2 regions of the Providencia sp. PROV003 genome follow, and region 2 is predicted to be linked to the other one. Evidence: predicted binding sites of a transcription regulator. Region 2 holds the regulator's gene; the other holds the start of a gene.
What was found. The regulator ArgR, encoded in region 2, controls arginine synthesis, uptake and breakdown. The targets are predictions, from matches to a motif close to ANTGAATAAAAATACANT.

Region 1 (10,796 bases), 180 kb from region 2:
AGGGTGAATAAAGAAGTGGTTAACTGGTGCATTATGCGTTTTGATATGTACCATCGCCACATTGGTTTTCTTACCTTGCTTGCTATGGAATGCATAAATTACAAATGGCAGTAAGAAGATAATTATAAAGCTGACGGCAAGTAGCGTGACGTAAGTATTATCACTTGCTCCGCCGGGTAATGAGCTTGGTGGGAAGAATGAAACAATAAACGCTAAGATAGAAATAATAAACCCAGCGGAGGCAACAAGTAATTTAACACCTTTGCCACCAGGGATATTAAACGCTCGTTTCTTCTCAGGTTGCTTGCAGACTAAATGCATATAACCAAGGAATAACATAAAGTAGCTACAGAGATAAATAACGACCGTCAGTGCCAATGCAATAAGGAATGACATATTCCCGCCGCCGCCAGTATTGGTGAGGACGATAATCGCGACAGTTGTAATTAATAATTGAGAGACAACCAGTGTGACTGGGACGCCATTTTTATTCACTTTGGCGAAACTTTGCGGCAAAATTCCTTTCTGTGCCGCAACGTACATTCCTCGCGAAGGCCCTACAATCCATGAGGCTATTTCCGCTAAGACACCAAGCAATAATAAAGCTGCAATAATTCGCACTGCCCATTCAAGGGAAGAATTAAAGTGTGTAACAAGTACGTTGAATGTCTGAACTACACCGGCAGACAGGTTAATTTCACTATTTGGGATAGCAACAGCAACAGATAACCCGCCAATAGAGCTTAAACAAATGGCTGCTATCATCAGTAAAAACATGGCTGCTGGGTAGTCTCTACCTGGGTTTTTCATTTCGTTAACGTGGGTTGCGGAAGCCTCAACTCCCATATAACTCAAAATAAACGCAACAAAAACGACCAATGTCCCTATTTGGGTAAAATCAGGAATAAAGGTTTTTTCACTGATTTCAATGGCTAAAGGGGCACCGCTGGATAAATAACTAATGGCTAAAAACACTAAAATGAGTGCAGGAAGTAAAATACCTAAAAAGAAACCTACTTTAGCGATGGTCGCAGTATATTTGGTCCCGCCAAATTGAGTGAAAGCTAGCACCCATAAAATGACTAATGCCCCGATAGTTTTGGTTATAGGGTCCGTATTCAATTCTGGCCAATTTAGAATATAAGATAGGGCCCCTAGCACAAAGTACAGCATTGGGATAAAGCCAATAGCAATCTGTAGGTAACCAAATGAAATTGCAGCAAATCCCCAGCGCTCACCTAGTGTATTAGAAACCCATGCGAACACACCGCCTTCTTCCCAACCTTCCACTGTCGCCATTTCTGCGGCACATAATGCGACAGGAATGAACCATAACAATCCGCCTAACAATAGGAAAAAAACTAAACTAAAACCAGATGTTGCAAACGTTGGGTATTCATATACAGCCATTACCATTGAGGCTGTAATGGCAAAAAAACCCAGTAATGTGAGCTGTTTTGCGGCTGGAGCTGTCGTTGTTGTCGCCATACGAGTTCTCCTAAAGTCTATAAACAATCAGTCTTACAGGACTGATCCCAATAGAAGCCAAAGAACATGACATTCTTTGGCTAATAAATAATAGAGCTAATGACTAGCTAATTAACTGTGGTTAAAACCGCCGCCTTCATCTTCTGTTAGCGGTTTATTGACTGGGTGTTTTTCGAAATAATCTAGCGTGCGTTTAAAATCTTCAATTAACAATGCGGCTAAGTCTAAACTTACTCCGTGACGAACTAAGATACGTTGAACAACGAGGTCTTCACGGTTTGCTGGCATTGAATATGCAGGGACTTGCCATCCACGACTACGTAGTTTATCTGCTATGTCATAGAGGGAATAATTGCTGGTGGTCTCGCCTTTTTTCAACTTCCAAGCCAACGCTGGGATACCTTTTTGGCTATCACCATCGAAAATCATTTCAAATGGACCTAACTTTTCGATTTCGCGGGCTAGGAATTGCGCAGTTGCGTAGCAAGAATTATGAATTTTTGCATAGCCTTCACGACCGAGCCTCAGGAAGTTATAGTACTGAGCGATAATTTGGCCACCTGGGCGAGAGAAGTTAAGCGCGAAGGTTGGCATATTGCCACCTAAATAGTTTACATTGAAAATTAATTCTTCAGGTAAGTCTTGCGCTTCACGCCAGACTACCCAGCCTGCGCCTAATGGGGCTAAACCAAATTTATGTCCGGAAGAGTTAATCGATTTTACGCGAGGTAAACGGAAGTCCCATTCTAAATCTGGCGCACAAAATGGTGCTAGGAACCCACCGCTTGCACCATCGACATGGATAGGAATATCTAAGCCCGTTTCTTTTTGTAACTTATCTAATGCATCATGAACTGCTTTAACAGGTTCATATTGGCAAGTAAATGTCACGCCTAACGTTGGTACTACACCAATCGTATTTTCATCTACACGTTTAAGCACTTCCTCAGGGTTCATAATCAGGCGGTCGCCTTCAAGTGGGATCTCCCTGAGTTCAACATCAAAGTAGCGGGCAAATTTATGCCAACATACTTGAACAGGGCCACAGATCATGTTTGGTTTGTCTGTTGGCTTTCCTGCTGCTGCACGTTTTTTACGCCATTGCCACTTTAAGGCTAGCCCTCCAAGCATTGCTGCTTCAGAAGAACCGATGGTCGAGCAGCCGAGGGTATTTTCTGCATCTGGCGAATGCCAAAGATCCGCTAGCATATGTACACAACGGTTTTCAATTTCGGCAGTTTGTGGATATTCATCTTTATCGATCATATTTTTATCGATAGATAAGTCCATTAAGTCACGAATTTCATCATCTACCCAAGTTTGGCAGAATGTTGCTAAATTTTGACGTGAATTACCATCTAACATTAATTCATCTCGCACTGCACTAAATACATTGCGAGGTTCTTGTTCTTTTGATGGAAATTTAGTTTTTGGTAATGATTTTGATAACTCTAATGACGCATAAACGTCATCCATCCCATTATATTTTGGATTCAATGAACGATTACTCATATTTTAATTTCCTCAATAACCAAGTGGTAATTATGTGATATTTAATATTGAGAGCAATATTAAATATACGCGCTCTTCTTTAAATATCCAAAGATTTAAACTAAAAAAAATTAATTGAATAGCCATTATCTTAATTAGAATGAAATTAAGGTTATAACTATGGCAGATGGGGGGAAGTAATATATTTAATATTGGTTAGGTGTCTTTTTAAGTCATGTATACTCTGAAATTTTAGCTGCTTAACTCATCATGAGTGAAAATTTTGGGGTTAACTTCTGTAAATTTATTCTTTATGAGTTAGTTTGTCGTTATCTGATGATGCTAATTAGTGTTGGGTTTTTATAACATATTAAATGGATTACATATTTCATAATTGTGATGATTATTAACGAATAATTCAAATTTAGTTTTCATTAAATTTAAATTTAATGTGATGCTCTAAAAAAGATTTAACGCTAAATTCCCCCTTTCTGCTTTATTTTTATATTCATTTTGTTGGATATAAACGCCAGAATGTATTATACCTTAAATAAGTCAGGTTAATTTATTAAATATCATGGGTTTTATTCATCGTAATTATGGTAATAGGCAAATATATTATTTGATAAGGCTGCTAACATGTTAGAAAAAAACACAAATCCTCGCGCGTTTGCTTGTACATCTCTGGCAATCACAGATAAAAATAATTACGTTTATCACGGTAGAACATTAGAGTTCTCTTCAGATGAACCTGAGTCAATTTTAACTTATTACCCGAAGAACCATATTTTTCAGCGTAAAGCCCCTGATGGCTCTTTAGGACTAAAGTATAAAGTGAAGTATCCTTTTATCGCAATTACTGCACCAGTGAGTATTTTAGGGGAAAGGGATGTGCTTGAGGGCGTTAACTCCGGAGGGTTAGCTTTTAGTTTAAATATGATCACAGATTCTGAATTAGCCCCCCTTAACCCCAAAAAATATACTAAAGCAGTACCGATTGCATCAATTGGTGAGTGGGCATTATCTCAATACGCCACAGTCGCTGAGTTGAAAAAAGCGATCCCTAAAACGGCATTTTGGTCACAAAAATTATTACTGCTGCGTAATATGCCAAGCCCTTTTCATTATGCTTTTTATGACAGAACGGGGGCGTGTATCGTGGTTGAAGTATCAAAGGGGGTTTTGCACGTTTATGACAACCCAACTCGCTGTATGACGAATGGCCCTGAATTTCCTTGGCATCTCACTAACCTTAATAACTATACCCAACTCTCAAATGTTGATGTGTCATCAAGCACGTTAGGTAATATGAAACTCTCCCAGCCTGATAGTGGTATCGCTCTTGCTGCAGTGCCAAATGCTGACACCTCTGTTGGGCGGTTTGTTCGGGCAGTTTATTATTCAACTTACTATCATAAAGTATCAGACCCCAATGTTCAGCTCGTAGAATTAGGGCACGTCATGAATAAATTTGACCGGCCTAAAAATGCCTCTGTTGATCCATTATTAGGGGAAGATGATATCTTCAAGCTTTACCTAACCGAGTTTTCAGTTTGGACAGTATTGACTGATTTGCAGCGGGGGATACTCTTATTTAGAGGGTATAACAATTTAAATTATCAAAAATTTACGATAGAACAATTTGAGAATGAGCAACAACCCGTATTCATTCACGTTAATGTTCCTAACCCAGCCTTGGTTTAGTCTATTTATAGGGTGAGGGGCAACTAGCCCCTTTAATGAACTTATGTGCTGTAAACTCGCCCTTTAAGGCCTAACTCCTAACGTATGACAGATTGCATAAGTAAGTTCAGAGCGGTTAAGGGTATAAAAATGGAAATCTTTCACGCCTTCTCTGCTCAAAATTTTGACCATATCCATGGCGATTGAGGCACCAACAAGGTTACGGCTTTCAGGGTCGTTGTCTAACCCTTCATACATTTTGCTCATCCATGCGGGAATGCGTACATTGGTTAATTTGGCAAAACGCTCTAACTGACGGAAATTAGAAACGGGTAAAATACCTGGGACGATTTCAACGTCGATACCTGTTGCAACGCAGCGATCGCGAAAACGGAGGTAGCTTTCAACATCAAAGAAAAATTGGGTGATTGCACGGCTAGCACCTGCATCAATTTTCTTTTTAAGGCTAATTAAATCTGCTTGGGCACTTTTCGCTTCAGGGTGAACCTCTGGATAAGCAGCGACTGAAATATCAAAGTCGGCTTCACCTTTTAATAGTTCAACCAAATCAGTTGCATACATATCGGGTTTATTGCTGTTATCGGGTAGGTCGCCACGTAGAGCTACGATATGGCGTATACCATTATTCCAGTAGTCACGTGCAATGCCTTTTAATTCATCACGGCTCGCATCGATACAGGTTAAATGAGGGGCTGCAATTAAACCTGTTTTATCTTTGATATCTTTAATAATGCTATGGGTTCGATCGCGTTCACCTGAGTTAGCACCATAGGTCACTGATACAAATTTAGGTTTTAAGGTTTTGAGTCTATCGATAGATTTCCAAAGTGTTTGCTCCATCTCTTCACTGCGAGGTGGGAAAAACTCAAATGAAACATTAATTTGGCCATCTAATTCAGCTAAGTTTTGATTTAGCGCTTCGCGCTGGTTTGCGTGAAAAAAACTCATACCCTGTAACCTCGCAATTTGCAGACTCATTATTATCTTTGTGAGTTATGATCTTTATAAATAATCACATCCATGTACGCGTCTATACGTTTAGACGGCTAAATAGAGATTACCGGATATTGGTCGATAGTCAACCCTTAAATTAAATATAGACGCTGAGGTTTTTTCAAAGGTAACAGGAAAAAAATTCATGATAAAAACGCATGGCGCTAAATATAGCCATGCGTTTTTAAGGCAATCATTGATTTTGTTTAGTAAAACAGAAGTGTTCTATCATTTGGCTAATTAGCTGACGAGTCGGTTCTATAAAACGCATATCAATAAACTCATCAGGTTGGTGTGCTTGCTCAATCGAACCTGGGCCAAGTACTAAGGTCGGGCACAGTTCTTGAATGAATGGCGCTTCAGTACAGTAATTTACGGTATCTGCTTTTTGCCCTAGTAACTGTTCAATCACAGCAACCATTTTGTGATCTGTTGGGCATTCATAGCCAGGAATTGGTGGATGCATTGATTCTATTGCTATACGGCCTGGCCATTTGGTGCTGACAGGCTCAAGGGCATGATTTAACATTTCATCCAGATCTTGCAATGTCAGCCCTGGTAGTGGGCGAATATCCATATGCAACTCACAACAGCCGCAGATACGGTTTGCCGCGTCCCCTCCATGAATGTGCCCAAAGTTCATAGTTGGGTATGGAATAACAAAAGCAGGGTTATTAAAACGCTCTTTCAATGTATTTCTGAGCGTCATCAAATGAGAAATCGATTCATGCATTAATTCAATCGCATTAACACCACGCTCTGGGTCACTGGAATGCCCTGATTGCCCAGTAATGCGAATGGCGTTCGATATATGCCCTTTATGTGCTCGTATAGGTTGTAAAGACGTAGGTTCACCAATAATAGCAAAATCAGGGCGTAGTGCTGTGTTAGCCGCAAAATAACGTGCACCTGCCATTGACGTTTCTTCATCAGCAGTTGCTAAGATATGCAGTGGGCGTTGGAGTTTTGTTAAATCCATATCTCTTAACGCATCAACAATAAAGGCGAAAAAACCTTTCATATCTGCGGTACCAAGCCCATATAACTTACCATCGTGCTCAGTCAGCTCGAATGGGTTTTTACTCCAACGGCCCTCATCGAATGGTACTGTGTCGGTATGGCCACATAACATGAGCCCACCGTTACCCTCACCGATAGAAGCGAGTAAGTTGTATTTATCACGTGTTTCCGGCACAGGTTGGATGTTAACCGAAAAACCGAGAGTTTCTAACCAACCACCTAAAAGTTCCACAAGGGCTTTATTGCTTTGATCCAAATGAGAATCAGTCGCACTAATCGATGGAGTGGCAATTAATTGACGATAAATCTCAATAAATGCAGGTAATTTAATATTCACTGTTGACAGCCTTTATCCATAATAGTATCAATATTCATGCACTTTATTTGAATAAAAATACACATTAAACTGTTTGGGTCACGAGTACAAGGTAGAAAGCATATGTTGAACACACTCATTATCGGGGCCAGTGGCTATACTGGAGCAGAATTAGCCGCTTATTTGCAGCGTCACCCTGAAATAAATCTTCAGGGATTAATGGTTTCCGCGCAAAGCGCAGATGCAAATAAACGTTTTTCTGATTTGCATCCTCAGTATAAGGGTATTATTGACCTTCCGGTACAGCCATTAACTGATGTTGCAGAGGCTGCGAAAGGTATTGATGTTGTTTTTCTCGCTACTGCACATGAAGTGAGCCATGACATCGCGCCTCAATTTCTTGAGGCGGGTTGTGTGGTGTTTGACTTATCCGGTGCTTATCGCGTTCAAGACCCTGCGTTTTATACGCAGTACTATGGCTTTGAACATACAAATACCGAATGGTTAATGCAAGCAGTTTACGGTTTAGCTGAATGGCAGACGGATAAAATTCGACAAGCTCAGTTAATTGCTGTTCCGGGGTGTTATCCGACGGTGTCTCAGTTAGCGCTGAAGCCATTAATTGATGCGCAATTACTGGATGACGCAATGTGGCCAGTAATTAATGCAACTAGCGGTGTTTCAGGTGCGGGCCGTAAGGCATCGATGACCAACAGTTTTTGTGAAGTTAGCTTACAGCCATATGGCATCTTTACGCATCGTCATCAGCCAGAAATTGCGACTCATTTAGGTCGGGATGTCATTTTCACTCCTCATCTGGGCAATTTTTCACGAGGAATATTGGCGACTATCACCTGCAAAGTAAAAGCCGGTGTGACCGCAGAGCAGGTTGGTAAAACTTTTAAAGAGGCATATCAAGGCAAACCGTTAGTCCGTTTGTATGAAAAAGGTGTTCCAGCATTGAAATCAGTTGTTGGTACGCCATTTTGTGATATCGGCTATGTATTGAAAGGGGAACACCTGATTTTAGTCGGTACAGAAGATAACCTGCTTAAAGGTGCTGCTGCACAAGCCGTTCAGTGCATGAATATTCGTTTTGGTTTTAATGAAACTCAGTCATTATTTTAATAAGGATCAAACCCATGCAACCCTTAGTGATTAAATTGGGCGGAGTGTTACTTGATAGCACCGAGGCACTTGAAAAGTTGTTTACGGCAATCCAAAGCTATCGCCAGCGACATCAACGTGAGCTAGTGATTGTTCATGGTGGTGGGTGCTTAGTAGATGAACTAATGCAAAAACTACAATTACCTGTCGTGAAAAAACAAGGGTTGCGTGTCACGCCTGCAGACCAAATCGATATTATTACGGGTGCCTTAGCGGGAACAGCTAATAAAACCTTGCTAGCGTGGGCGATAAAATATCAGTTACCTGCGGTAGGTTTGTCGCTGGGTGACGGTCAAAGTGCCATAGTGACTCAATTAAATGAAGAGCTAGGGCATGTTGGAAACGCAAAGCCAGGTAACTCTAATTTATTGAAATTACTTTTGAATTCAGGTTATTTACCAATTGTTAGCTCGATAGGGATCACCCCAGAGGGTGAATTGATGAATGTGAATGCTGACCAAGCAGCCACCGCTATCGCGCAAGCATTAAATGCAGATCTGGTTTTACTGTCTGATGTGAGCGGTATTTTGGATGGTAAAGGCCAGAAAATTGATGAAATGACGACACAAAAAGCCCAAAAATTAATTGAGCAAGGCATCATCACTGATGGAATGATTGTTAAGGTGAATGCTGCACTTGATGCCGCAACGGCCTTACAGCGCTCGGTTGATATCGCAAGTTGGCGTCATGCAGAACAACTTCCTGAGCTGTTTAATGGGACAGCTATCGGAACTCGGATCTTGGCATCATAAATGAGCCATGGAAATAAATATTAATTGAGCGGAATAGGTACGTTATGAAAAAGGGCATTAAAAAAATCGTATTAGCATACTCAGGTGGTCTCGATACATCGGCAATTATTCCATGGTTGAAAGAAAACTATGATGACTGCGAAGTGGTTGCTTTCGTTGCTGACGTAGGGCAAGACAGAGAAGACTTAGTCGGTGTTGAGAAAAAGGCTCTGCAATCAGGCGCATCTGAGTGTTACGTTGTTGACCTGCGCGAAGAATTCGTTAAGGAATATATTTACCCAGTTCTTAAAACAGGTGCGTTATACGAAGGTAGTTATTTATTAGGTACCTCAATGGCTCGTCCTATTATTGCAAAAGCCCAAGTGGAAATTGCCTTAAAAGTAGGGGCTGATGCGGTTGCCCATGGCGCAACAGGTAAAGGGAATGACCAAGTACGCTTCGAAAGCACCTATACTGCGCTTGCGCCGCAATTACAGGTGGTTGCTCCATGGCGTGAGTGGGATCTTCGCTCACGTGAGGCGCTGCTCGATTATTTAAAAGAGCGCAATATCCCAACGACTGCTAGCCTTGAAAAAATTTATAGCCGTGATGAAAATGCGTGGCATATCTCTACAGAAGGTGGTGTATTAGAAAGCACATGGAATGCAGCAAACCAAGACTGCTGGGTATGGACAGTTGACCCACAAGATGCGCCAGATGAAGCTGAACTGGTGACCGTGGGCGTGAAACACGGCGAGGTAGTTTCAGTTAATGGTAAAACATTATCTGCACTAGGTTGCCTAGAAACACTGAATACGCTAGGGGCAAAACACGGTGTTGGCCGTATCGATATCGTTGAAAACCGTTTAGTCGGCATGAAATCTCGCGGTTGCTATGAAACCCCAGGGGGCACCATTATGATGGCGGCTCTGCGTGGTGTTGAGCAATTAGTTCTGGACCGCGATAGCTACAAATGGCGTGAGCAATTAGGCTTAGAAATGTCTTATGTGGTTTATGATGGGCGTTGGTTTGCGCCATTACGCCATTCGCTACAAGCTGCGGCAGAATCATTAGCACAAGATGTCACCGGTGAAGTTGTTCTGAAATTATATAAAGGGCAAGTCACGGCAATTCAGAAGAAAGCGGACAAGAGCCTATATTCTGAAGAATTCGCCACATTTGGTGAAGATGAGGTATATGACCATAGCCACGCAGGCGGGTTTATCCGTCTTTATTCCCTGTCTTCACGTATCCGTGCGTTGAAAGAACAGAATAAAGCTAAGTAACCTATACTCGTCATACTTCAAGTTGCACTGGCGTTGATTGTACACATTGACTTGTCGCTTAGCTGCACCTCGAATTATTGGGAATATAACAGGCTAGATCCCCGGCAGCGTTTAATGCTGTCGGGAGCAAAACTTATTTTATCAATCAGGTAGGGATTAGTTATGGCACTATGGGGTGGGCGTTTTAGCCAGCAAGCGGATCAACGGTTTAAACAGTTTAATGATTCACTGCGTTTTGATTATCGCTTGGCGCAACAAGATATTATTGGCTCAGTCGCATGGTCAAAATCATTAGTCACCGTTGGTGTACTGACTGAGAGCGAACAACAATCTTTAGAACAAGCGCTAAATGCATTGTTAAAAGAAGTGCAAGATAACCCTGAAATTATACTGCAAAGTGATGCAGAAGATATTCACAGCTGGGTTGAAGGTAAACTGATTGATAAAGTTGGTGATTTAGGTAAAAAATTACACACAGGTCGTAGTCGTAATGACCAAGTGGCGACAGATTTAAAATTATGGTGTAAAGACCAAGTCGCATTATTATTAGAAGCGGTCACTGAGCTACAAAAAGCATTAGTCATCACAGCCGAAAATAAC
Region 2 (10,796 bases):
AATATTGGCTGGCGTCTATTTTGCATCCATTACTATGGGAAATAAGTACTCATAGATCTTCATTGGAGTCAGTACATGAGGTGAAGAATACCGTGGCGTGGCGTGACAAAAAATAAAAAGGTTGAGTTCTATAGACTTGAACTCAACCTTTTTTTAGTTAGAAAAAATTAATTGGCATTAGCCGTTAATAAATTTTTCGCCTAACTCAATGTCTGCTTTTAATACACTTAACATTTCTTTTAGCGCATTTTCTTCAAACGCACTTAATTTACCCACTGGTAAGTGTTTTTCGATACCATTTTTACCTAAAACAACTGGTTGTGCGAAGAAGCGTGCGTGCTCACCATCACCTTCGGTGTAAACACATTCAACAATATTGCTTTCGCCTTGTAGGCCGCGAATTAAAGATAAGCCTAAGCGTGCTGCTGCTTGGCCCATAGACAGAGTCGCTGACCCGCCACCGGCTTTAGCTTCAACAACTTCTGTACCTGCATTTTGGATACGCTTAGTCAGAGCTGCAACTTCTTCGTCAGTGAAGCTAACACCTTCAATTTGTGATAATAAAGGAAGAATTGTCACTCCTGAGTGACCGCCGATTACAGGAACTTCGATGTCATTGACATTTTTGCCTTTTAATTCAGCAACAAAAGTATTAGAACGAATAATATCCAGTGTTGTCACACCGAATAAACGATTCTTGTCGTAAACACCTGCTTTTTTCAGTACTTCTGCTGCAATTGCAACTGTAGTATTCACAGGGTTAGTAATAATACCAATTAACGCTTTCGGGCAAGTTTCAGCGATTTGTTGGACCAGATTACGAACAATACCCGCGTTAATATTAAACAGGTCAGAGCGATCCATGCCTGGTTTACGCGCAACACCCGCTGAAATAAGAACAATATCAGCACCTTTTAGCGCCGGTTTTGCATCTTCACCAGCAAAACCTGTTACTTTAACATCAGTAGGGATGTGGCTTAAGTCAGCAGCAACACCTGGCGTTACTGGTGCGATGTCGTAGAGGGAGAGTTCTGAACCTGCTGGGAGCTGGTTTTTGAGAAGAAGGGCTAGAGCCTGACCGATACCACCTGCTGCACCTAGGACTGCAACTTTCATTCTGAAACTCCTTAATTTGTACTTTAAAAAGATATCACTTTATTTGTTATACACTTAACACATTACGTATAAAAAACAATTTGTTAACAGATAGAGAGAGAGTTTAACGCTAGAGAACTTGTCTACTAATTGCCAGTATTCTAAACAAATTCCTTATCTGTTAATGAGATAACGGGCACTTTTTTAACAAATAGTTTTTCTTACTATTGATTTTCGCACAATAAGTTGTTTTTACTGTTTATTATTCAAACAAAATCATTTTTATTAACAATAATTTTACAATATTTATTGCGTAAGTTCATTAGCCTATTATGCTGACGCTTAACTATGGGCAAACAAGATAAATTAATGTTTATCATTAACCTCTCCATGGCTCTTTAACTCAAGGGCACATTGAATACTGTTTATAAAATCATCATAACGCAATTTTGTTGCATAAAAATGCACTTTTACGGATAATACAACTCAGTTTAATGCCGAAGAATGGGTTAATTATGCGCACTCCGTCTAAACAAGAAGACTTGGTTAAGGCTTTTAAAGCCCTATTGAAAGAAGAGAAATTCAGCTCACAAGCTGAAATTGTCACAGCTCTCCAAGAAGAAGGCTTCGAAAACATCAATCAATCAAAAATTTCCAGAATGCTGACAAAATTTGGTGCGGTTCGCACCCGTAATGCAAAAATGGAAATGGTGTATTGCCTACCGACAGAGCCCGGTGTTCCTACTGCTACCAGCCCTCTCAAAAATTTGGTGTTGGATATTGACTATAACCCTTCAGTTGTCGTCATTAGAACTAGCCCAGGTGCCGCACAACTTATTGCACGTTTACTAGACTCTTTGGGGAAAGCGGAGGGGATTTTAGGCAGTATCGCGGGAGATGACACGATTTTCTCTACGCCTGCAAATAACTTCACAACGCAAGAACTGTATGAAGCTATCTTAGCGTTGTTTGAACAAGAATTATAATTTTATCGATATTCATTGATATGAAGAGGGAAGTCTTATTTCCCTCTGTTTTTTCTGCCCCCTAACTGCTTTGGGACTTCGCTGTGTTATTCGACATTTTCCGTAACCTCGTACATTATGGTTTCCATTTTTTGATGCCAATTCTATTTGCTTATTTATTTTGGCGAAAAAATTGGAAGATCGCAGCGTTAATCATGATAGCGACTATGGCTATCGATTTAGACCACCTATTAGCAGATCCAATTTTCGACCCTGAGCGTTGCGGTATTGGCTTTCATCCTCTTCATTCCCTTTGGGCTGCTATTGCTTATGTGGTGTTATTATTTATGCCTTCATGGAAGCTCAAGGCTGTCGCTGTAGGTTGCTTATTCCATCTTTTTACAGATTCATTAGATTGTTATATGGGCAGTCTCAAAAAAGAAATGAATGCCCCAATCACGTTGAGCTTAGCTGTCACACAATGCCCTATTTCTGTGCCTTCCTTGAGTGTTAATTAAGCTTTCATTTATACCATAGATATAATTCCAAAGAACGATAGTCATCCATAGCAACAATATTTAATGTTAATGAAACAATTTATCAACAATTGAGGCCGTGGAATGATCAAAAAAACACTATTAGCCGTTGCATTAAGCAGTGCAATATCAAACTTTGCTTACAGCGCCCCCCTTGAAAAACCTAATATTTTAATCATTATCGCCGACGATATGGGGTATTCCGATATCAGTCCTTTTGGCGGTGAGATCCCGACACCTAATTTACAAACAATGGCAGAACAAGGTGTCAGAATGAGCCAGTATTACACCTCACCAATGTCTGCACCTGCACGTTCCATGCTACTCACTGGCGCCACCAATCAGCAAGCTGGTATCGGTGGAATGTGGTGGTACGAAAATACAGTCGGTGAACCAGGCTATGAATTACGGCTAACTGATCGCGTTGTTACCATGGCCGAGCGTTTCCAAGATGCTGGCTATAACACACTGATGTCAGGGAAATGGCACTTAGGCTACAGTTCTGGCTCCAAGCCAACCGATAGGGGTTTTAACCAAGCTTTTGCCTTTATGGGAGGTGGCACTAGCCATTTTGATGATGCAGTTCCTCTTGGTACCGTTGAAAGTTTCCATACCTATTACACGTTAAATGGTAAGAAAACCGCTTTACCTGCGAATTTTTACTCCAGCGAAGCTTATGCACAACAACTTGAAAAATGGATCAAAGAAACACCCAGTGAACAGCCCATTTTTGCTTATTTAGCCTTCACGGCTCCCCATGACCCCCTACAAGCACCAGATGACTGGACCCAGCGTTTTGACGGTCAATATGATGAAGGCTATGGGAAAATTTACCGGCAGAGAATCAACCGATTAAAAAAAATCGGGATTATTACAGATAAAACGCCGATGCCTCACCTTGATTTAGATAAAGAATGGGAACAACTCACCCCCGAAGAAAAACGCTATACCGCTAAAACCATGCAAGTCTACGCCGCCATGATAGCTAATATGGATGAGCAAATTGGCAATGTATTCCAGACGCTAAAAGAAACTGGGCGAGATAAAAACACCATCATTATTTTTGCCACTGATAATGGAGCTAACCCTGCTCAAGGCTTTTATTACGAGGGCGACCCTGCATTTTGGACGCAATTTGATAATAGCTACGAAAACTTAGGCCGTAAAAATTCATTTATTTCAGCAGGCCCTCATTGGGCTAATGTTAGCAATGCTCCGTATGCCAATTACCATAAAACTACTAGCGCACAGGGTGGCATTAATACCAATTTCATTATCAAAGGCCTTGGTATCCATAAAGCGGGTAGTATTGATAATACCCCTATGGCCGTTTATGACATCGCGCCAACCTTATATGAATTTGCCAATATTGACCCCAATAAAAAAATTAAAAATATCAACCCAGTCCCCATTAGAGGAGTTAGCTTTAAACAACATTTTACCCAAGATATCCCCGTTAAAACCCGCTATTCATTTGCCATGGAATTACATAATCAGGCAGCCTTGGTTGAAGGTGATTGGAAACTACGCCGCCTTGTTCCAAACTCGGCAAAAGCAGAAATGGCGCCATGGGAGCTGTTTAATTTAAAAAATGATCCGCTAGAAACGCAAAACGTTGCAACACAACATCCGAAGATCCTTGAGAAACTTCGTCAGCAATATGAACAATTTGCTAAAACTGGCATGGTGATTGAAGCCAAAGGAGAAGCCATTGATTATATTGGTTATGATGAAAAAACAGGTAACTATATTGGTATCGACCCCAAAACGCATAAACGTATTATTCCCTCAGTGAATCAATCAGGGGAATAATATGAAAATCGCCTTTTATGATAGCCTTTCTTCGTTTTCACCGCCCACAAGGGCGGTTGTCCCTTTTCATATTTTGCTTAAACCTGTTGGGGCGGGTTGTAACCTGAAATGTGATTATTGTTATTATCCAGAAGACCAATTACCTAGACCTAAACCCATGATAAAAGAGATGTTAGAACCTTTTATCCGTAATTATATTGCTTCTCAACCAACCTACAGCAAAGAAATTAATTTTGTGTGGCAAGGTGGAGAGCCCCTACTTGCTGGGTTAGATTTTTATAAAAAAGCCATTGATTTGCAGCAAAAATATGCACCAAAGCATGTGAAAATCTCTAATAGTCTACAAACCAATGGTACCTTGCTCACCCCTGCATGGTGCCGCTTTTTAAAGCAGCATAATTTTATTATTGGTGTGAGTTTAGATGGACCAAAAGAAATACATGACCGCTATCGTTTAGACAAAAAAGGCCAGCAAGGTAGTTACAACGCCGTCCTAAAGGGCATAAGGCTTCTACAAGAGTTTGATATTGAATTCAACATCTTGACGGTTGTACATGATGCCGTAGCCAATCAAGCACAAACCATCTATGAGCACTTTATTCAGCTTGGTGTAAAATTTATTCAATTCCAACCATTAATGACCGAAGGTAGTGCGCTTGAACATCAATTTACATTGACGGCTCCTAATTGGGGAAAATTTTTAACTGATATCTATTTACACTGGAAATCTCAACGCCACGTTGGCAATGTACATGTGATGAACATTGAGCACGTTTACAGCCAGTATTTTACCCATGTTAGCCAGACTTGTGTCCACTCAGAACGCTGTGGTACTAACTTGGTCATGGAAGCTCAAGGGCAAATATTTGCCTGCGACCACCAAATAAATAGTAGCCATCACATTGGGAACATCTTAGAACAAACACCTTTGAGTGAACTCGTCCTCAATTCTATAGAGCTACCTTTTGGGCAAAATAAAAGCACCCGCAGAGAATGCCAATCTTGTACGGTAAAAGCGGTTTGCCAAGGCGGATGCCCAGCGCATATCAATTCGATGGGGAAAAACAAGTTATGTGAAGGCTATTTTCAGTTTTTTAATACTGTTATGGCACCGCTAAGGAAATATGAACGTAGTATGCGCGGCGTTCAACAATGGCGGCAAGAAATAGGGTTTTAACGAAGGTTAGTATTAACCAAAAGCCCCTATCTCACAAACTATGATAGGGGGCTTATTTACAGATAAATACGGTTTAAACCATTACTCATCTAATTCTATTTCGGCTTTAGCCTTTAAACCCGCAAGCAATTTGCCATGAATGCCACCAAACCCGCCATTGCTCATCACGAGAATATAGTCGCCAGGTTGAGCCGTCTCAATGACCATATTTGTCAAAGCGTCAATATCAGCGCTCCAACGAGCAGGTTGCACGCATTTCTCTGCAATATCCGTTACCATCCACGGAATATTAGCAGGTTGGAATAAAAAGACTTCATCTGCACGGCCTAAGGCTGGCGCAATATCATTTTTGTTAATCCCCATTTTCATGGTGTTCGAACGAGGTTCGAGTACGGCGATAATGCGTGAAGTCCCCCCCACTTTGCTACGTAATGCTTCTAATGTTGCCAAGATAGCGGTTGGGTGATGAGCAAAATCATCATAAACACTCACACCATTCTCAACACCACGCAGCTCTAACCGCCGACGTGCATTGATAAACTTATCCAAAGCAAGGCAAGCTTCCTTGGCGGGGACGCCGACATGATGTGCTGCGGCTATCGCCATCAATGCATTTTGAATATTGTGATTGCCCACTTGTGACCAAGTGACTTCACCCACTTTCTCTTGTTGATAGTAAACCTCGAAATGGCTACCATCATGATTCAATTTTACTGCCTGCCACTCACCATGCTCACCACCAACAAGCTCCTGTTCACTCCAACAGCCCATACCAATGACTTGTTTTAAGTGATTGTCATTATCTGGTGTGAAAATTTTGCCGCTGGCTGGAACGATACGAACCAGATGGTGGAATTGCTTTTGTATCGCCTCAAGGCTTTCGAAAATATCCGCATGGTCAAATTCAAGGTTATTCAGGACTAACGTTCTCGGGCTGTAATGAACAAATTTAGAACGCTTATCAAAAAATGCACAATCATATTCATCTGCCTCAATAACAAAATATGGGCTTTCCCCTATTTTTGCCGACACATCAAAGTTACCGGGGACACCACCAATTAGGAAACCAGGCTTATAACCACAATCTTCTAACACCCACGCTAACATACCCGCGGTAGTGGTTTTTCCATGCGTCCCTGCCACAGCGAGCACCCAGCGTTCTGGTAATACATGGTCATGTAGCCACTGAGGACCTGAAGTGTAAGGTAAGCCTCTTTCTAATACAGCTTCAACACAAGGGTTACCACGCGTCATGGCGTTACCAATAACCACCATATCCGGTACTGGGTCGAGTTGTGAAGGGTCATAACCTTGAATGAGTTCAATGCCTTGATTTTCAAGCAAAGTGCTCATTGGTGGATACACATTTGCATCAGAGCCCGTGACTTTATGGCCTAGAGAACGAGCCAATATTGCTAAGCTACCCATAAAGGTACCGCATATACCTAAAATATGTATGTGCATTCTTTTTCATCCAATTAGCATGAGGTTTGTCACTATTCTACCCATCAATAGCAGGTTTATAAATGCATTAACCTATTAATCTTTTTTTTATTTAGTTAAACTCTCTGCGCGCGAGGGTACAATACCCCGCAAAACCTTTGTCAATTTTATTCAGGACCTTCGTCATGAAAACATTAGGCGAATTCATCGTCGAAAAGCAACAAGATTTTCCTCATGCAACAGGTGAGCTGACATCATTACTATCAGCAATCAAACTGGGCGCTAAAATTATCCATCGTGATATTAACAAGGCTGGGTTGGTAGATATTCTTGGCACCAATGGTGTTTCGAATATTCAAGGCGAAGTCCAGATGAAGCTAGACCTGTATGCAAACGAAAAACTGAAAGCGGCTTTAAAAGCCCGCGGAGAAGTTGCCGGTATCGCCTCTGAAGAAGAAGACGAAATTGTCATTTTCGAAGGAGATCGTGCTGAAAACGCAAAGTATGTCGTTTTAATGGACCCATTAGATGGTTCTTCAAATATCGATGTAAACGTTTCCGTTGGGACAATTTTCTCAATTTATCACCGTATTACACCAATTGGGCAACCAGTTACTGAAGCGGATTTTCTACAGCCAGGTCATCGCCAAGTTGCTGCCGGTTATGTTGTTTACGGTTCTTCTACTATGTTGGTATACACCACTGGCGTTGGCGTCCATGCATTTACCTACGACCCTTCTTTAGGTGTTTTCTGCCTTTCTCATGAGAAAGTCATGTTCCCATCAGAAGGTAAAATGTACTCTATCAACGAAGGTAACTACATCAAGTTCCCAATGGGTGTTAAAAAGTACATTAAATACTGCCAAGAAGAAGATAAAGCGACAAACCGTCCTTATACCACCCGCTATATTGGCTCTTTAGTCGCAGACTTCCACCGTAACTTGCTTAAAGGGGGGATTTATATTTACCCAAGTACAGCAAGCCATCCAAATGGTAAACTGCGTCTTCTGTATGAGTGCAACCCTATTGCATTCTTAGCTGAACAAGCCGGCGGTAAAGCAAGCGATGGCGCTAACCGCATCCTGGATATTATCCCTAGTGAATTACACCAACGTGCTCCTTTCTTCGTAGGAACAGAGTCAATGGTGGAGAAAGCAGAATCATTCATGCGTGAGTTCCCTGACACCGAATAATTCATATAACTAGCTAATAGGCGGGGCTTCCCGCCTTTTTTGCCCCTTTTTTTCTCCAACTAGTGAGTTTTCCCCCCTTTTACGGCTATAATGTCCCCACGTTATCTACCCTGAGATTTAACTTGCATGGAAATAAGTCATTAATACCGTTTCCACCAGCAGCTTAAAAGTCAGTAGGTAAATTCATTATTCACACAAAGGATACACTTAAATGGGCCTGAACAATGTACCGGCAGGTAAAGATCTGCCAGAAGATATCTACGTTATCATCGAAATTCCAGCTAACGCAGACCCTATCAAATATGAAGTTGATAAAGAATCTGGCGCGCTGTTTGTAGACCGTTTTATGTCAACAGCAATGTTCTATCCATGCAACTACGGTTACATCAACAATACTCTGTCTTTAGATGGCGACCCAGTTGATGTGTTAGTCCCTACTCCATACCCATTACAGCCGGGTTCAGTTATTCGTTGTCGCCCAGTTGGGGTTTTAAAAATGACTGACGAATCAGGTGAAGACGCTAAATTAGTTGCTGTTCCACACACTAAATTAAGCAAAGAATACGACCACATTAAAGATGTGAACGATATCCCTGAACTACTGAAAGCACAAATTACCCATTTCTTTGAACACTACAAAGATTTAGAAAAAGGTAAATGGGTTAAAGTTGACGGTTGGGATAACGTAGAAGCCGCTAAAGCAGAAATTATTTCTTCTTTCGAACGCGCTGCAAAAAAATAATTTTCCCTTAAGGGTCATTGTTAAAAGCTCTGGTAAATACCAGAGCTTTTTTATTTTATTAACAAACTACAAAGCCTAAATGGCTAAACGTTTATTCTTCTTCATTACGTTTAAGCCAGTCACCACTTTTTATGCGGCGCAGACCATCAACAGAATGTTTATATAGATAAATCCAAGCATTGCCATATGGCGTCGAAATTAGCTCCCTCGCATAATCTTGGGAGTTTTTCTTTAGCTCATCTAGCTCTGTTAAGATAGATGGGTTAATGCGATATACCTCGCACTCTATCACCCCATCCCCCTTAACCACCGCAGGATAAAACCCAAGATCATACAGTTCATAGCCTTCTAGCTTATGCTCCCCTAACAGTTGAGCATAAGTCATCCAGTGATGATTACCTTGCTTTTGCCTTAAGCTGCCATAAACAATTACACGCATAATCTAAAACTCAAATTGGTAAAGGAGATCCAAGGCCTGGTTAACACCAGACACCGCTTCTAAATACAGTTTTGGCATCAATCGATAACGTAACGTTAACGTCGCCAATGAGTCAAAGATACCAACACCATACTTCACTTGTAAATCATTAGTGATCTTACCACTCACCACAACTTGGGAGCTATCCCCCACACCTTGGGTATCAACAGCCAAATCAGATACCCCAAATGTTTCACCAATCTTGCCAACTAATTGCCCACTTTGTGCAACACCAAGGCCAATAAGCATTGATGTCATTTGTGAACCATTTGCATCACCACTATCTAACCCTTCCCCTCTTAACAGATAAGAGAGTGCTTCTTGTTGCGTTTTGGCAGGTTCAGAGAATATTTCTACCTTCGGCTTATCTGCAAGCCCTGTTACCTTAACACCCGCAATAACATCATCAGCGGTGTTATCTGGGTTACGGATAGCTTCTAAATTTAAGAATGGCTGATCGGCAGGGCCAGAGAACTGTATTTGGCCTTTGCGGACGATTAAGTCTTGCCCATAAGCGCGGAAACGCCCTGCAGGAATATCAACTTGACCATTCAAACTGAGGCCATGCTTATTTTGAATAACTTTCAACAAGCCAGTCAAACGAGCTTTCAAACCAAACGCATCTAACCGAACATCATTACCAATTTTAATATCTAGATTGGTTTGAATTGGGATTGATGGCGCTTTTTCTTCTATTGGTTTTAAATCACTATCTAGCATAACCACATCAGATGATGCGCTAACCGCAGATTCAGGTAATTCCTGAACAGTAATTCTTGCCCAAGGGATTGTCACAGAACCATTCAAGGTTAATAAGGATGGCGATGCATCAAACACAATATCCGGCTGTACATCAATCTTAATCATTGGTGGCAGAGAAACCCGTAAGTTATTACCACGCGCCATTATTTTAGCTCGCCACGCATCAATGTTACGCCAATCAGCATCACCATCGATATTCAAATAACCTTCCGGTGTATTGATTTGCCCATTCATCACAGAGCTAGTGCCATTAAAATTAATACCTAAATGACCACTTTTAATATCAAATGGGATCATCGCTGAGCGAACTTCTAAGCTAGAAAGCGATAAATTACCATTTAATAATGGGTTATTTGCTGAGCCCCCTAGCCGTAAATTGGCACTCAAGCGGCCATTAGCCACTTCTTTTTGACCAAGCAGCGGTTTAATTAAATCTAAAGTAATCGAATTGATTTCTACATTACCCGCTAACAGACGGCGTTTTTCAATATCTGAAATTTGAATATTGCCGCGCATCTGGCCGTTATTCTGCAAACCAAACAACCAATTAACGTCTGCCTTACCATTTTTGAGCCCTGCACTTAACGTTAAGG

Region 1: a site for ArgR is predicted at 7,080-7,097, ahead of argC (N-acetyl-gamma-glutamyl-phosphate reductase). Genes of this name have one in related genera too.

The regions. Positions count from the first base shown of each region.
Region 1 is NZ_CP096369.1:940,296-951,091, forward strand. Features, by position in the region: gene gadC (glutamate:gamma-aminobutyrate antiporter) at 1-1,488, opposite strand, end outside; gene M1F14_RS04150 (glutamate decarboxylase) at 1,600-3,000, opposite strand; gene M1F14_RS04155 (linear amide C-N hydrolase) at 3,619-4,683, shown strand; gene metF (methylenetetrahydrofolate reductase) at 4,747-5,631, opposite strand; gene argE (acetylornithine deacetylase) at 5,870-7,033, opposite strand; gene argC (N-acetyl-gamma-glutamyl-phosphate reductase) at 7,136-8,140, shown strand; gene argB (acetylglutamate kinase) at 8,155-8,931, shown strand; gene M1F14_RS04180 (argininosuccinate synthase) at 8,976-10,196, shown strand; gene argH (argininosuccinate lyase) at 10,359-10,796, shown strand, end outside.
Region 2 is NZ_CP096369.1:1,118,522-1,129,317, reverse strand. Features, by position in the region: gene mdh (malate dehydrogenase) at 178-1,116, opposite strand; gene argR (transcriptional regulator ArgR) at 1,611-2,081, shown strand; gene M1F14_RS05090 (DUF6122 family protein) at 2,165-2,578, shown strand; gene M1F14_RS05085 (arylsulfatase) at 2,684-4,408, shown strand; gene M1F14_RS05080 (anaerobic sulfatase maturase) at 4,410-5,585, shown strand; gene mpl (UDP-N-acetylmuramate:L-alanyl-gamma-D-glutamyl-meso-diaminopimelate ligase) at 5,667-7,049, opposite strand; gene fbp (class 1 fructose-bisphosphatase) at 7,214-8,221, shown strand; gene ppa (inorganic diphosphatase) at 8,433-8,963, shown strand; gene M1F14_RS05060 (gamma-glutamylcyclotransferase) at 9,055-9,402, opposite strand; gene M1F14_RS05055 (translocation/assembly module TamB domain-containing protein) at 9,406-10,796, opposite strand, start outside.